One region of the Mesorhizobium sp. BR1-1-4 genome, then DNA from elsewhere that is predicted to be linked to it. Evidence: riboswitches for the same ligand, from Rfam matches in the RefSeq annotation. Region 1 holds a riboswitch; each other region holds the start of a gene.
The links. Region 1 has a riboswitch for cobalamin ahead of LB571_RS13095 (DUF1636 family protein). Riboswitches for the same ligand answer to the same signal wherever they lie in the genome.

Region 1 (4,607 bases):
ACCGGATCCTTCAGACTGGAAACGAAGATCGGCACCGGTGCCAATCCCCTGGAGCGCAAAGCCTCGGCCAGCGCATCGATCGGGGCGACATCGGCGGCGAGCAGCATCGATCGGTAGAAGAGAATCGGGACAATGGGAGTGCCGCTATTGGAACCGGCCGGCTCTTCCGCGACCCCCAATCCAGCCTGATAGTAACCGGCCTTCGGCACGCTGACCGGGTTGGCGACGGGCGCATCCTGTCCAGCCAAGCCTGCCAGCCTGTGCACCAGCGCGCCCATATTGGCCGGGCCGCCCTCGCGGAAATAGCCGAGCAGGCCGTCCAGTTCGGCGCGGGGCAGCGTCGAGGCTTCGACCAGCCTGAGATCCTCGTCGTGGCTTTCACCGGGAAGCAGCGCCAGTTTGATGCCGCGTTCGCGGGCAATCACCGCCAGTTGGTCGCAGCCATAGCGCCACCAGTCGTAGCCGCCGAGGATGCGCACCAGGATGACTTTGGCGTGGCGGGCGACGCTGTCTATCCAGAGGTCGACGGACATGGGATGGCGCAGGTCGCGCAGTGCGGCCAGCCGCATCGAGGGCAGGCGACCAGCGTCGGCCTTCCACGCCGCAGCCAGTCCGGCGAGATCGCTGTCGGTGAAGGACAGGGCTACGATATCCGCCGGCGCCTGCCTGAGATCGACAGGCTCGGCGAGGTCGTCGAGCGAGGCGGAGGTCGTGGTGAGGATGTGCATCGCGGCCCGGGCCTGAAAATCAGCCGGCGAGGATACGTTCGATCGCCGGGCGGTTCAGCCCCTTGAGGCCAATGACGACGAGCCGCGAGCGGCGGTCGTCCCCAGCGGTCCAGGCGCGGTCGTAGTAATGATTGACGCGCGGGCCGACGGCTTGCAGCAGGAGCCGCATAGGTTTGCCGCCGACCTCGACGAAGCCTTTCACGCGCAGCACGTTTTCCTGTTCGGCGGCCGCGGCGACGCGCTTGGCCAATTCGTCCGGATTGGCGATCGAGGGAATGTCGACGATGAACGTGTCGAAGTCGTCATGCTCATGGTCGAAGGCGCCGTCATGATGCGACTTGCGGTTCTCGATGTCGTCCTCGACGGCGAGACCGAGCCCGAGCAGCACCGAGGGATCGACCTTGCCATGAGACGTCGGCACGATCTTTACGGCGCGGGCCGAGTGTTCGTTGACGATGGCCTTGGCGCGGGCTGAACCGGCGGCGTCCATCAGGTCGCTCTTCGACAGGATGATCAGGTCGGCGCAGGAAATCTGGTCCTCGAACACTTCCTCGACCGGGTCGTCATGGTCGAGGCTCTCGTCCTGCGCGCGCTGCGCCTGCAGGGCGTCCATGTCATTGGCGACGCGGCCTTCCGCCAGTGCGGGACCGTCGACCACGGCGATGACGCCATCGACGGTCACGCGGCTCTTCACCGTCGGCCACTGGAAAGCCTGGACCAGCGGTTTGGGCAGAGCGAGGCCCGAGGTTTCGATCAGGATATGGTCGACCTTCGGCGTCAGCGACAGGATCTTGTCGAGCGCCGGCACAAAATCGTCGGCCACGGTGCAGCAGATACAGCCATTGGCCAGTTCGACGATGTTTTCCTCTGGGCAGGTGTCGATGCCGCATCCCTTGAGGATCTCGCCGTCGATGCCGATGTCGCCGAACTCGTTGACGATGATGGCAATCCGCTTGCCGCCGGCGTTTTCCAGGAGATGGCGGACCAGCGTCGTCTTGCCGGCGCCGAGGAAGCCGGTGACGACGGTGCAGGGAACGCGGGACAGAGATGTTGTCATGATCAATCTTTCAGCATGTCGAGGGGAGGGATGCGGGCAACGAGGCCGCGCTTGAGACTGTCGGGCCTGCCCCGCCAGGGAATGAGGCCGTCGCTCGAGGTGGCGAAGAGTTTCGCGCCAGTGACGAGATCGGCGCCGCTGCTCGCGGTCAGATCGCCGAACACATAGCTCCAGCAGCCGTCGCGCAGGATCGCGGCGCTCAGCCGGCGCTTGCAATTGCCGAGGCATTCGACCGTGCGGATGCGAATCTTCTCGCCCGAGGCGGCTTGGCGCGTATCTTCGGCCAAAAGTTCGCCGGCCCGGGGATGGGCGTCGGATCCAGTCTCGTCGCGACAGGAAGCGCAGACAATGACCGTGATGCCGGCCAGGGGATGATCCCCGCCGGACGAAATGTCGGTTGTTTCAGCCGAAAAACTGCTGTCGCGATCCACATCAGGCTCCTTGCCCGGAAAACCCGCCAGGCGATCGGATTCTTGCATTCCAGACGGCAGGTCTCCTGGCTCGCGGGTCATCGCCTTGGGTAGCCGCCTTCCCGGGACAATCCCAGTGGCTTTCGGCCTTGGCTCTTCGCTCACAGTTGCGGGGACAGCCGCGGATTTGGGATTTTCAATCCCGCACCGCATTCCCTCTTGGCTCCTCTCTTTGCCGAGAGGAGACCGTCTGGATGGGATTTAGGCTCTTGCGGGCAGCGGTGTCAACGCGAGCTTACGACACCGCGATGTCGGACAGCGCCGGGCCGAGGTCGCCGGCAGGCGTTATTTCCATGCGCTCGAGGCCAAGCCAGCCCTGCATCTGCTTCAATTCCTCGAAGAGCTGGGCTGCGGTTTCGGGCGGTGCGCCGGGCTCGGCGTAGGCGGCATGGACGCGCAGGACACTGGCCGGCCGGTCAGCCCTGAGGTCGACGCGCGCCACGATCCTGTCGCCGAGCAGGAAAGGCAGGACATAGTAGCCGTATTGGCGCTTGTCGGCCGGCGTGTAGATTTCGATGCGGTAATGGAAGTCGAACAGCCGCTCCGAGCGCGAACGCTCGAAGACGACCGGATCGAACGGCGCCAGCAGAGCGCGGGCCTCGATCTTGCGCGGGATACGGGCGTCCTTGTGAAGGTAAGCCGGCTTGTCCCAGCCCTCGACACGGACCGGCAGCAAGTCGCCGAGTTCGACCAGTTCCTCCAGCCGGCCTTTCATGTCGGCCGGCGAGAGCCGAAAATAATCGCGCAGGTCGCCTGATATCGCCACGCCATGGGCACGGGCGGAAATGCGCAGCAATTCGCGGTGCGCGTCCTCAGGCGTCGGTACCGGCAGATCGAGGATCGCCTGCGGCAGCACGCGCTCCGGCAGGTCGTAAAAGCGCTCGAAGCCGCGCCGGTGCGCGGTGGTGATGCGCCCGGCCCAGAACAGCCATTCGAAGGCGTGCTTGGCATGGCTCCAACCCCACCAGCCACCGGAGCCTTTCTGGCCTTCGAGCGCCGAAGCGGCGATCGGCCCGCGCGCGACGACCTCGCGGTAGATCTCTTCTATATAGGCGGCGTGCTCGCGGCCCCATTTGGCCAGCCCCAGATACATTTCATCGCCTTGCTCGGCGCGCTGCATGCGCCAGCGCATCAGTGGGTAGGTCTCGACCGGCAGGAACGAGGCTTCATGCGCCCAATATTCGAAGACGGTGCGCTTGCGCGTTACGGCGGCGTTGTCGAGCAAAGCGAGGGGATAGGGGCCGAGACGCGAATAGAGCGGCATGTAATGAGCGCGCACCACCGCACTGACGGAATCGATCTGCAACAGGCCGGTGCGGGACAGAACGCGGGCGAAATGGCGGCGGTCCGGCGTGCCGGCGGGGCGGGGATCGAGAAATCCCTGGGCGGCGAGGGCGATGCGCCGGGCGGCGGCAAGCGAGATCTTTTCCTTCATGCGTATGCGTCCCTGATGGACCTATCTGGCGTCATTGCCCGGCGTGATTCCCGTCCATGCTAGCAGGGTTTTGGCGGCAACCCTGTCAGGAGACAAAAGTGGAGTTAAAAGCGAAGGAAATCAAACAGGAGCGGATGGGACCAGTTTCTCCCGGAATGCCGTCCAGCTCGGTGTTTTGAACAAGGTTTGACTTGCTTCGCTGGAAGTGCTGCGCTAACCCTCGCCGCGTTGCAGCATAGGCCCCTTAAAACGGTTCAGCGGTTAATCTGTCACGCTTCCGCATTAAGGTTCGGTGCTGTAGTCAAAGTGGATTGGCGCCAACGGAAAGCCGCTGCATGAACGCACTTCTCAGTTCGTACCTGCCCATCGTCCTGTTTATCGGCGTGGCACTGGTCGTCGGCCTGGCGCTGCTGGCGGCTCCGTTCCTGGTGGCGTATCGCAACCCCGATCCCGAAAAGCTTTCCGCCTACGAGTGCGGTTTCAACTCGTTCGACGATGCCCGCATGAAATTCGACATCCGCTTCTACCTGGTGTCGATCCTGTTCATTATATTCGACCTGGAAGTTGCCTTCCTCTTCCCCTGGGCAGTGTCCTTCTCGAAGATCGGCATGCTCGGTTTCTGGTCAATGATGGTGTTTTTGGCAGTGCTGACCATCGGCTTTGCCTATGAATGGAAAAAAGGAGCGCTGGAATGGGATTGAACGACAGTTCAGGCACCCTCGTCGCGCCGAAGCCCAAAGGTATTATCGACCCCAACACCGGTAGGCCGGTAGGGGAGGACGATCCCTTCTTCCTCGAAATCAACAATGAGCTTGCCGACAAGGGTTTTCTGGTCACCTCGACCGAGGCGCTGATCACCTGGGCGCGTAGCGGCTCGCTGATGTTCATGACCTTCGGTCTGGCTTGCTGCGCGGTCG
Region 2 (4,607 bases), on a different contig from region 1:
CGACGGTCCCCGATTTCCCGGCCCCGCCCGAGCCGGCAAGCAGAATACCGTTGCCGTCGATGCCAAGCGTGCCGGCATGCGTCAGCCGCATGCCGCGCGCGGCATATTCCCAGTGCAGGAAGCCACGCAGCGGTGCTCCCGGCTCCCAGGGCGGAAAGGCATCGGCCGAGGCCATCAGCTGCACGCCGACGCGGCGGTGCGGATCGTAGACCTGCCAGAAATCCAGGTCGTGGAAATGGTGCCCGCGCAAACCGGCTTCGGCGAGCTGTTTGGCAAAACCGTGCTCGGTGAAATGGGCATCGCCCCAGTGCGCCGGCTCCGGGATGCCGTCAATGCCGGGATGCGCGATGAAGATGCGACCCGTGGACGGTGCCGGCTGGTCATGCCCGGGCTCGACAAAAGCATGGCCCAATGCATCGGCAAGCACGCCGTGACCGAGATGCACGGTCAGTTCAAGCCAGGGCAGGCGAACCTTTCGCATGGTCGGATAGCACGCGGCCGCGCCTTCAGCGGCGGCGATGAGATACCTGGCGTAATCCGGCAAGGTTTCGAGCGTGACGCGCGGCATCAATCGCCTTCCATCACGCTGCGGCCGCCCCCTCAGGAAGCCTGCTTGACCGCCGGCCAGCCGAGAGGTTCCTCGACCTCGTGGATGGGATCAACGACGATCAGGTCGGCGAGGTCGTCGTGAATGCTCACATTGAGCGGCTCGTTCGTGGCGGCAAGCTCGGCAGGCAAATCGCCCGGCAAAGGCTGCGCCGCCGCGTCCAAGCGCACCAGCAAACCCAATTCGAGTAATTGCGATATGAAGCGTTCGAGTTCGGCCTGGCCTATTGTCGAGCCGCCGGCGCTCAGCCCGACCAGAGCCTGGGCGTCCGCGCCGGATGAAAGCGCCTGCCATACCTTGCTGCCGGAATCGGAAAAGCCGAAATATTTGCCATTGGCAAGATTGAGCACCACGGCCTCGCCATCGAAAGATTCGAAAACGATATCCCGGCTCGCTACCGCATAGGCGTGGGAGTCATGCGTCATTGTTGCCCCGTCCTGCATTTCCTGCCCGCCAGCAGGACCGCTTCCACCAACAACGCCTAAACTTTCAGGTCTTCCTTGGCAAGGTAACCTTTGCCAGCAACGGGGGACCATTTCCGGGTTCAGTCGAAAGCCGGGCGGATCAAGCCTCGATTTCAAGCGGCGACAATGGCTTGGAACAACAGGCCAGGATGAAGCCATCATCGATCTCATGATCGAGGATGCCGCCATTGTGGCTCATCTCGACGCTGCCGGAGACTTTCTTCACTTTGCAAGTTCCGCAAAGGCCGAATTCGCAGGCGGCCGGTATTCGCACGCCCGAGGCGCGCGCCGTCTGCAGCACGGTCTGGCCGCCGACACAGTCGGCGTCGACATCCGAAAGCGCGAAGCGGATCGGCGTCGCGGCTTCGACGCAAATCGCCGCGCCGTCTTCAGCCGGCGAGGCAAACGGCGCCGGGATTTCCTCCGCCGCCGGCGCGGCAAAGCTCTCCTGATGGTATTTTGCCATGTCGAACCCGGCGGCCTCCAGCATGCCGCGCACGGCGCGCATGAAAGGGTCGGGGCCGCAGCAGAAGATTTCGCGTTCGCGGAAATCGGGCGCCAGGAGCGGCAGCCGGATGGCGTCGATGCGGCCCATATGGCCGTACCAGCCCTCGCGGCTCGACCGCTCCTCGATCATGAAGCCGAGCGACAGCCCCGGCATATGGCCGCCGAGCAGTTCGAGTTCCTTGCGAAAGATGATCTCTTCCGGGCGCCGCGCGCAATTGACGAAGCCGACATCGGTCCATGGCGCGCAGTCGTTCAGCCAGCGCAGCATCGACATCATCGGCGTCACGCCCGACCCGGCCGAGATGAACAGGTATTTCGCCGCCGGGTGGCTGTGCAGCGAAAAGTCGCCGCCCGGTCCATAGGCCTTGACGTGCGAGCCGGGCGTCAGGTGATCGAACATCCAGCGTGTGCCGACGCTGCCCGCCTGCGCCTTCACTGTCACCGCGATCGAGAATGGCCGTGACGGCGATGATGACAGCGTGTAGGTGCGCATCAGCGGGCCGTCCGGTGTCGGCAATTCCAGCGTCACGAACTGGCCCGGCTTGTAGCGGAACCAGGTCTGGTTGTCGGAGCGGAAGGTGAAGGTCTTGACGTCGGGCGCCTCGTCGCTGACGCCGGTTACTTCCAGCACCTGCAGCCTGTCGTTCCACGGCGCCATCTGGTCGAGGTGGCGATAGAGGCCAAGATCAGTCATGGCGTTCATCCCTGCATACTTTTCATTTTGGGCATGTCGTGATCCCAAAGCCGCTGCACAGTTTTGGCCGACATGCGCTAGGCGACACTGCGCAGAGCAGGCCGGCCGTCTTCGGAAAGCCGTGGGCCCATAAAGCGCGCGTACCAGTCGACGAACTGGATGACGCCGCCCTCGTGCAGCTCCGAATAGGGACCGGGCTCGTAGGCCGGCGACAGGATGCCGAAGGCGTTTTCCTCGACGATGCGGCGGTCCTGGTCGTTGGTCTCGGTCCAGACATGGGTGAGTTCGGCGAGATCGTAGTCGACGCCTTCCACGGCATCCTTGTGGACCAGCCATTTGGTCGTAACCGCTGTTTCCGTGGCGCTGACCGGCAGCACGCGGAACGTCACCGCATGATCCACGAGGATATGGTTCCAGGTTGTCGGGTAGTGATAGTGCATCAGCGTGCCGATCCGGTCGGCCGAGACGCTGTCGGACAGGTTCTTCTTCACCGCCCGCTTGCCGGTCATCGTGTAGCTCTGGGCATCGCGCAGCAGCGGCGCGCGGGTGGCGCGGTATTGTCCGGCCGGGTCGATGCGAAACTTGCTGGGCAGGCCAACAGCTTCGCACTTCGCCCAGTGGGCCAGCATCTCCGGATCGCTGTCGGCGCCTTGCACGCCGGTCACGGTCGGCGCTTCCGGGAAGGTCTTGCACAGCTCAGGATGGTTGCCCGCGCAATGGTAGCATTCGCGGTTGTTTTCCCAGACCAGCTTCCAGTTGCCCTTCTCGATGATCGTGCTCTCGAAGGCGATCTTGGCCTCGCTCAGCCGGTGCGGCTGGAGATAGGGCTCGATCATCGCCCGCATCGGCGCGAAGTCGGCGGGCTCCTTGGCCAGGCAGATGAAGACATAGCCGGCGACGCTTTCGCAGGCGACCGGCTTGAGCCCGAACTGGCTCTTGTCGAACCCATCGGCCATCTGGCGGGCGAACAGCAGCCGGCCGTCGAGTTCGTAGGTCCACTGGTGATAGGGACACACCAGTTTGGCGGCCATGCCCTTGTCGGTGTTGCAGACGCGGCTGCCGCGATGGCGGCAGGAATTGTGGAAAGCGTTGATCTTGCCCTGCTGATCGCGCACCAGCACGACCGGATAGTCGCCGATCTGCACGGTGATGAAGCTGCCCGGCTTGGGCAACTCGCAATCATGGCCGATGAACAGCCAGTCGCGATACCAGATCAGTTCCATGTCAAGCTTGAAGTAGTCCGGGTCGGTATAGAAGGGCTGTTCCAGCGAAAGGCCCTGTCTGCGGCCGTTCAAAAGCCTCAGCATGTCGTTGCGCGCGTCCATGTCCTGTCCTCATTTTCAAGGACTGAACTGGTGGTGATGGAGGAAGGACTGGGCGCAAGCCGGCGAAAGCCGGACAACACCATCCGCCCCTTGACCGCCCACCGCGATCAGTCGAGTTCTAGCGATCTCGGGCTGGTTTCCGGGCTCTGGAGTTGTCCTGGCGGACCATCGCGACACCTTCCCAAGCTTTCGCCCAGTGGTCTCCCGTTGCGACTTGAACTCCACCACCGTTGCGGGGGCAGCGCCGGAATCTGACCGGCTTCCCAATTCTCCGCTCCGTCGTCACGCAGCGGCACCTGAGATCGCTCGATCTAATCACGACAGGGTTTGCGACATCGGCACGAAAGCGACATCGCATCCATGCGGCGCGACACGTACGCGGGATCGTCCCGGCGCGGTTGCAGCGGGGGAATCGCCTCTTCTCGCCAGGTGCGCGGGCACCGTTTTCGACCCTCAGCGGGCCGGAAAAGGGTTAATGGTTTCGAAAAGTGACTATTAGCAGAGTCTAAAATCGAACCGAACGGTTCGTTTCTGTTGACGGTGCGTGCAGGACGGTGTGAACGCCCAGCCTTCCGACACAGTTGGTGATCGGGGCGTGATCTTATGCAACTATTTGATATCAAACGGAAAAATAAGACATGTAGAAGGCGTTGGTACAATTTCAAGTGGTGGAGTCATGGTCCACGCTGAACAACTTCGTGATTGGAAACGGCAAGGGGGCTCTCCCACATCGGGGCTGTCCGAACGACGCGATTTAATCCCAAGACACGCCGCTAGACGGACGGGAAAAATACTGGAGTACAAAAATGAAAAAGATCATTCTCACTGCCGCCGCCCTTCTGGCTATTTCCGGCAGCGCCTTCGCTAGCAGCGACCATTATGGTTCGAACGCCGCGACCCCCACGGCCACTGTCGACAGCTCCTACACCGCTTCGACCAAGAAGTCGGAGCCGGCTGCCCAGACGCCTGTGACGGGCGCCGACCACAACCTCTTCGGCAACAATTAATAG
Region 3 (4,607 bases), on a different contig from region 1:
ACCATGGCCGGCATGCTTGGCATCGCCGCGGCCAGCAGCGCCGACGCGAACAGCGTCCATACCGGCCAGTCTTGATTGGCAGATGCGATCAGGGCCGCGAATGCGAGCACGGAGATGATGGTGGTGGGTACGACAACCCGCGTCTGGCCGAGGCGGTCGACCAACCTCGATATCTGCGGCGCCAGGAAGGCATTGGCCAAGGCGAATGTCGCCGAAACCGCACCCGCCACCCAGTATTCGCCACGCGTCTGCGACAGCATCGCCACGATGCCGATCGGGGCCATGGCGATCGGCAGGCGCGCCATGAAGCCGGCGGCGGCAAAGCCCCTGGCTCCGGGAGCGCGAAAGATTTCCGAATAGGGGTTTTGCATGATCCTGTTCCTCGACAAGGGGCGATTCAACAATTACATACGAGACGTATAAGTGTTAAATAGAGCATACGTCGCGTATGTCAATTGGCATACGGAGCGTATGTAAGTAAGGCCAGAAGCATGCATCGACCGCGTAAGGAGATGATCGCCGAGACACGCGCCAAGCTGATCGCCGCGGCGCGCCAGGCTTTCGGCACCATCGGCTATGCCGAAGCGTCGATGGATGATTTCACCGCGTCGGCCGGGCTGACGCGCGGCGCCCTTTATCATCACTTCGGCGACAAGAAGGGACTGCTTGAGGCGGTTATCGCCGAAATCGACGCGGAAATGGCGGCCCGGGTGAATGAGGTCGCGTCGCGGGCGCCGACCCGCTGGCAGCATTTCGTCGACGAATGCACCACCTATATCGAAATGGCGCTGGAGCCGGAAATCCAGCGCATCATGTTCCGGGATGGTCCGGCTGTGCTGGGCGATCCGGCACTGTGGTCGAATGCCAATGCCTGCGTCGGTTCAATGACCGATCATCTGACAGCGCTGCAGCGGGAAGGGGTGGTCGTCCCCGACGTCGACCCGGAGTCGGCAGCGCGGCTGATCAATGGGGCGAGCAGCCAGGCCGCGCAGCGCATCGCCAATTCGCAAGATCCCGAAGCGACATCGAAGATGGTGGTGGCCGCGTTCAAGCAATTGCTCGAAGGCCTGCTGAAAAAGCCGGAAGCGCTTTCAAGATGAACCACCATGGCAGTCCCGCCACTGCCTGCAATTGACAATAGCCGGTTTGAGCGCATCCTCCGCAGCCATCTCTGAGGGGAGATTCGGGGCATGTGGGATTTCGATATCGGCAGGTCGGTGTCCATCATGATGCGGACCTGGCCTTTCATTGTCTTTCGCATGATCGTCTATTTCGGCATCACGCTGGCCTACATCGTGGCCACCGGCACCGGCGCCTCCGTCGGCTATGGCGTCGGCCATATTTCTACCGATCCCGACGGACCATTGTCTTTTGCGATGTGGGGCGGCGTGGTCGGTTTCGGCATCGTCTCGATCGCCGTCTACTGGATCCGCGAATACATTCTCTACGTCGTCAAGGCGGGCCATATCGCCGTCATGGTGCATCTGATCGACGGCAATGATATTCCCGACGGCCAGAACCAGATCGCCTACGCGAAAGAAGTCGTGACCGAGCGTTTTGCCGAGGCCAACATCCTTTTCGTCGTCGACCAATTGGTCAAGGGCGCCATACGCGCCATCACCGGCCTGCTCGGCGGCATCGCGGCCTTCCTGCCCATTCCTGGCCTGAGCGGCCTGGTTTCGTTCCTCAACACGGTGATTCGCCTGTCGCTGACCTATGTCGACGAGATCATTCTCGGCTACAACATCCGCATCAGTTCGTCCTCGCCGTTCGAAACCGCGCGCCAAGGCGTTGTGCTCTACGCCCAGAACGGCAAGACCATGGTCAAGAATGCCGTCTGGCTAGGGGTCATCATGTGGGGCGTGTCGTTCGTGATTTTCCTGCTGATGCTGGCTCCGGCAGCCGCTATTCTTTACGTCATGCCCGGGCAGCTCGCCGGCTGGGCTTTCGTGCTGGCAATCGTCTTTGCCTGGGCTTTCAAGGCGGCCTTCATTGAGCCGTTCGCCATTGCCTGCCTGATGCAGGTCTATTTCAAGACCATCGAAGGTCAGGTGCCCGATGCCGCCTGGGACGCCAGGCTGGCCGAAGCCTCGTCGAAGTTCAGGGAACTCAAGGACAAGGCACTGGCTTCTTTCGGTGGCTCACGGTGGGGCACTGCCGGCGCGACGAGCTGATCAACCGGCCTCGCCGGCGCACCGGCGACGGTGCCGAGGCGCGCCACTGCTGATTTGAGCGGCGCTTCGCCTTGCGCGCGAAAAGTCTCGCTCATGATAAGCTCGGGCAACGGCAGCCGCCGGCCCCAGCCGTGTGTTTCGAGATCCGGCTTCGGTGCGAACTCGGAAACACGGCCGACGCAGAGATAGGCGATCGGTGTCACCTGGTCGGGAATGGCCAGCAAGCTTTTCAGCGCTTGCGCCTCGATGATGCTGACCCAGCCGACGCCAACGCCTTCGGCGCGTGCCGCCAGCCAGAAATTCTGCACCGCGCAGACCGTGCTGTAGAGATCCATCTCCGGATTGTGCCAGCGCCCCAGCGGCGAGCCTTTCGAGCGTTCGCGGTCGCAGGTGATGCAGATGTTGAGAGCGCTTTCGCAAATGCCTTCGAGCTTGAGCTTGCGGTAGAGCGCCTGCCGTTCTGCCTCGATTTCAGGCAGTTCCCCTTCTCGCGCGGCCAGGAACAGGTCGCGCACTTCCGCCCGCCGCGCGGCATCGCGAATGATAATGAAATTCCAGGGTTGCATGAAGCCGACCGACGGCGCGTGATGGGCGGCAAGCAGCAGCCGCGCCAGCACCTCGTCGTCGATCGCCTCCGATGTAAAATGGCTGCGGACGTCGCGCCGCGTGAAGATGGCGCGGTAAACAGCGTCGCGCGCAATCTGGTCAAATCCATCGCCCATTGGAGCGGTCATAGCTTCCGGCATCGCTTGTCCCCTTGCGATTGCAATCGATGTCATCCGCCTGACCATGCGGATGACGATGCCTGCCAGGCCGGTCTTCTGGCTCGGGATCAACCCGCGTCCGGTGCCTTCCCGTCATCGACAGTGGCATTTACCGGCGCGGTCCCCCTCACAGCGTTGGGCACGCCACGGAGTTCAACCGTGTTCCCGATTCTCCCGCCAGAGCATTTGCAGCCAAGTGGAATCACTTGGCGTCGCAAAATGCGGCTAAAACAAACAGCCCGGCGGGCACCAGGCAGTGGTTGCGACCTTACGCCGAAGGGCCGGCGCCGCCAATGCCCGCAGCGACATCAATGGACGCAGGTTCGATTTTCCCCAGCGATCAAGCCGCGACGCATGGCCATCACGGCGCAGGGGCACTAGATAGGGGGCATGGCCACCCGTCTCTACACGCACCCGATCTTTCTCGAACACATCACGCCGCCCGGTCACCCCGAGCGGCCCGACCGCCTGCGCGCCATCGAGCGCGTGCTCGACGACGAAGCTTTTGCCACGCTTGACCGCGTCGAGGCACCGCAAGGCGACGAGGCGACCATCCTCTACGCGCATCCCGCCGATTTCGTCGCGCGTGTCCGCGCCGCCGTCCCCGACGAAGGCATTGCCCGCATCGACGCAGACACCACTGCCAGCCCGAAAAGCTGGCAGGCGGTGATTACGGCGATCGGTGCCGCCAATGCCGCCGTCGACGACGTCTTTGCGGGCCGCGCCGACAACGTCTTCGTCGCCGCCCGCCCGCCCGGCCACCATGCCGAAAAGACCACGGCCATGGGCTTCTGCTTCTTCAACACGGCGGCAATCGCAGCGCGCCATGCGCAGAGGAAGCATGGCGCCGAGCGTGTCGCGGTCGTCGACTGGGACGTGCATCACGGCAACGGCACGCAGGATATTTTCTGGGACGATCCCTCGGTGCTCTATTGCTCGACGCACCAGATGCCGCTTTATCCCGGCACGGGCGCGAAGAGTGAGACCGGCGCCGGCAACATCATCAATGCGCCGCTGGCGCCTCGGACGGGCAGCGAGGTGTTTCGCGATGCGTTCCTGTCGCGCGTGCTGCCGGCACTCGACAATTTCGCGCCGGATCTGATTATCGTTTCGGCCGGCTTCGACGCGCACCATCGCGACCCGCTGGCGGAAATCAATCTGACCGAGGACGATTTCGACTGGGCGACCGGCCAGCTGATGCAGCGCGCCGCAATCCACGGCGGCAACCGGCTCGTCAGCCTGCTCGAGGGCGGCTACGATCTGCAGGGATTGGCATTTTCGGTCGCCGCCCATGTCGGGCGACTGATGAAAGGATGAATGATGACCGGTGAGATCAACGAAGACGTCAAGGCGATGAGCTTTGAACAGGCACTCGACGCACTGGAGAAGATCGTCGATGATCTGGAGCGTGGCGACGTACCGCTCGACCAGTCGATCCGGATTTACGAGCGCGGCGAGGCGCTGAAGGTTCATTGCGACCGGCTGCTGAAGGCCGCCGAGGACAAGGTCGAGAAGATCAGGCTGTCGCGCGACGGCAAGCCGGTTGGAACCGAGCCGCTCGACGCGGACTGAGGTCCGGAGCAGCCTTACCGGTTTTTGGACACGATCATCATTGAGGATACAGTTCGTCCCGATTGAAACGGACAAGAGGAGATACGGAAGCGATGTG

Region 2: linked by a shared signal. The riboswitch ahead of LB571_RS22650 (aromatic ring-hydroxylating oxygenase subunit alpha) and the one ahead of LB571_RS13095 (DUF1636 family protein) in region 1 are both predicted to bind cobalamin.
Region 3: linked by a shared signal. The riboswitch ahead of bluB (5,6-dimethylbenzimidazole synthase) and the one ahead of LB571_RS13095 (DUF1636 family protein) in region 1 are both predicted to bind cobalamin.

The regions. Positions count from the first base shown of each region.
Region 1 covers NZ_JAIUIB010000005.1:274,173-278,779, forward strand. Annotated here, with positions in the region: gene LB571_RS13085 (cobaltochelatase subunit CobN) at 1-728, opposite strand, end outside; gene cobW (cobalamin biosynthesis protein CobW) at 748-1,785, opposite strand; gene LB571_RS13095 (DUF1636 family protein) at 1,788-2,216, opposite strand; cobalamin riboswitch at 2,254-2,461, opposite strand; gene LB571_RS13100 (winged helix-turn-helix domain-containing protein) at 2,491-3,690, opposite strand; gene LB571_RS13105 (NADH-quinone oxidoreductase subunit A) at 4,026-4,391, shown strand; gene LB571_RS13110 (NuoB/complex I 20 kDa subunit family protein) at 4,382-4,607, shown strand, end outside.
Region 2 covers NZ_JAIUIB010000010.1:261,159-265,765, forward strand. Annotated here, with positions in the region: gene LB571_RS22635 (serine kinase) at 1-568, opposite strand, end outside; gene LB571_RS22640 (PqqD family protein) at 601-1,230, opposite strand; gene LB571_RS22645 (hybrid-cluster NAD(P)-dependent oxidoreductase) at 1,172-2,272, opposite strand; gene LB571_RS22650 (aromatic ring-hydroxylating oxygenase subunit alpha) at 2,350-3,597, opposite strand; cobalamin riboswitch at 3,710-3,912, opposite strand; gene LB571_RS22655 (DUF680 domain-containing protein) at 4,404-4,604, shown strand.
Region 3 covers NZ_JAIUIB010000006.1:405,472-410,078, forward strand. Annotated here, with positions in the region: gene LB571_RS16055 (MFS transporter) at 1-371, opposite strand, end outside; gene LB571_RS16060 (TetR/AcrR family transcriptional regulator) at 492-1,100, shown strand; gene LB571_RS16065 (hypothetical protein) at 1,191-2,174, shown strand; partial or broken gene bluB (5,6-dimethylbenzimidazole synthase) at 2,291-2,965, opposite strand; cobalamin riboswitch at 2,968-3,150, opposite strand; gene LB571_RS16075 (histone deacetylase family protein) at 3,329-4,255, shown strand; gene LB571_RS16080 (exodeoxyribonuclease VII small subunit) at 4,259-4,510, shown strand; gene LB571_RS16085 (DUF2277 domain-containing protein) at 4,603-4,607, shown strand, end outside.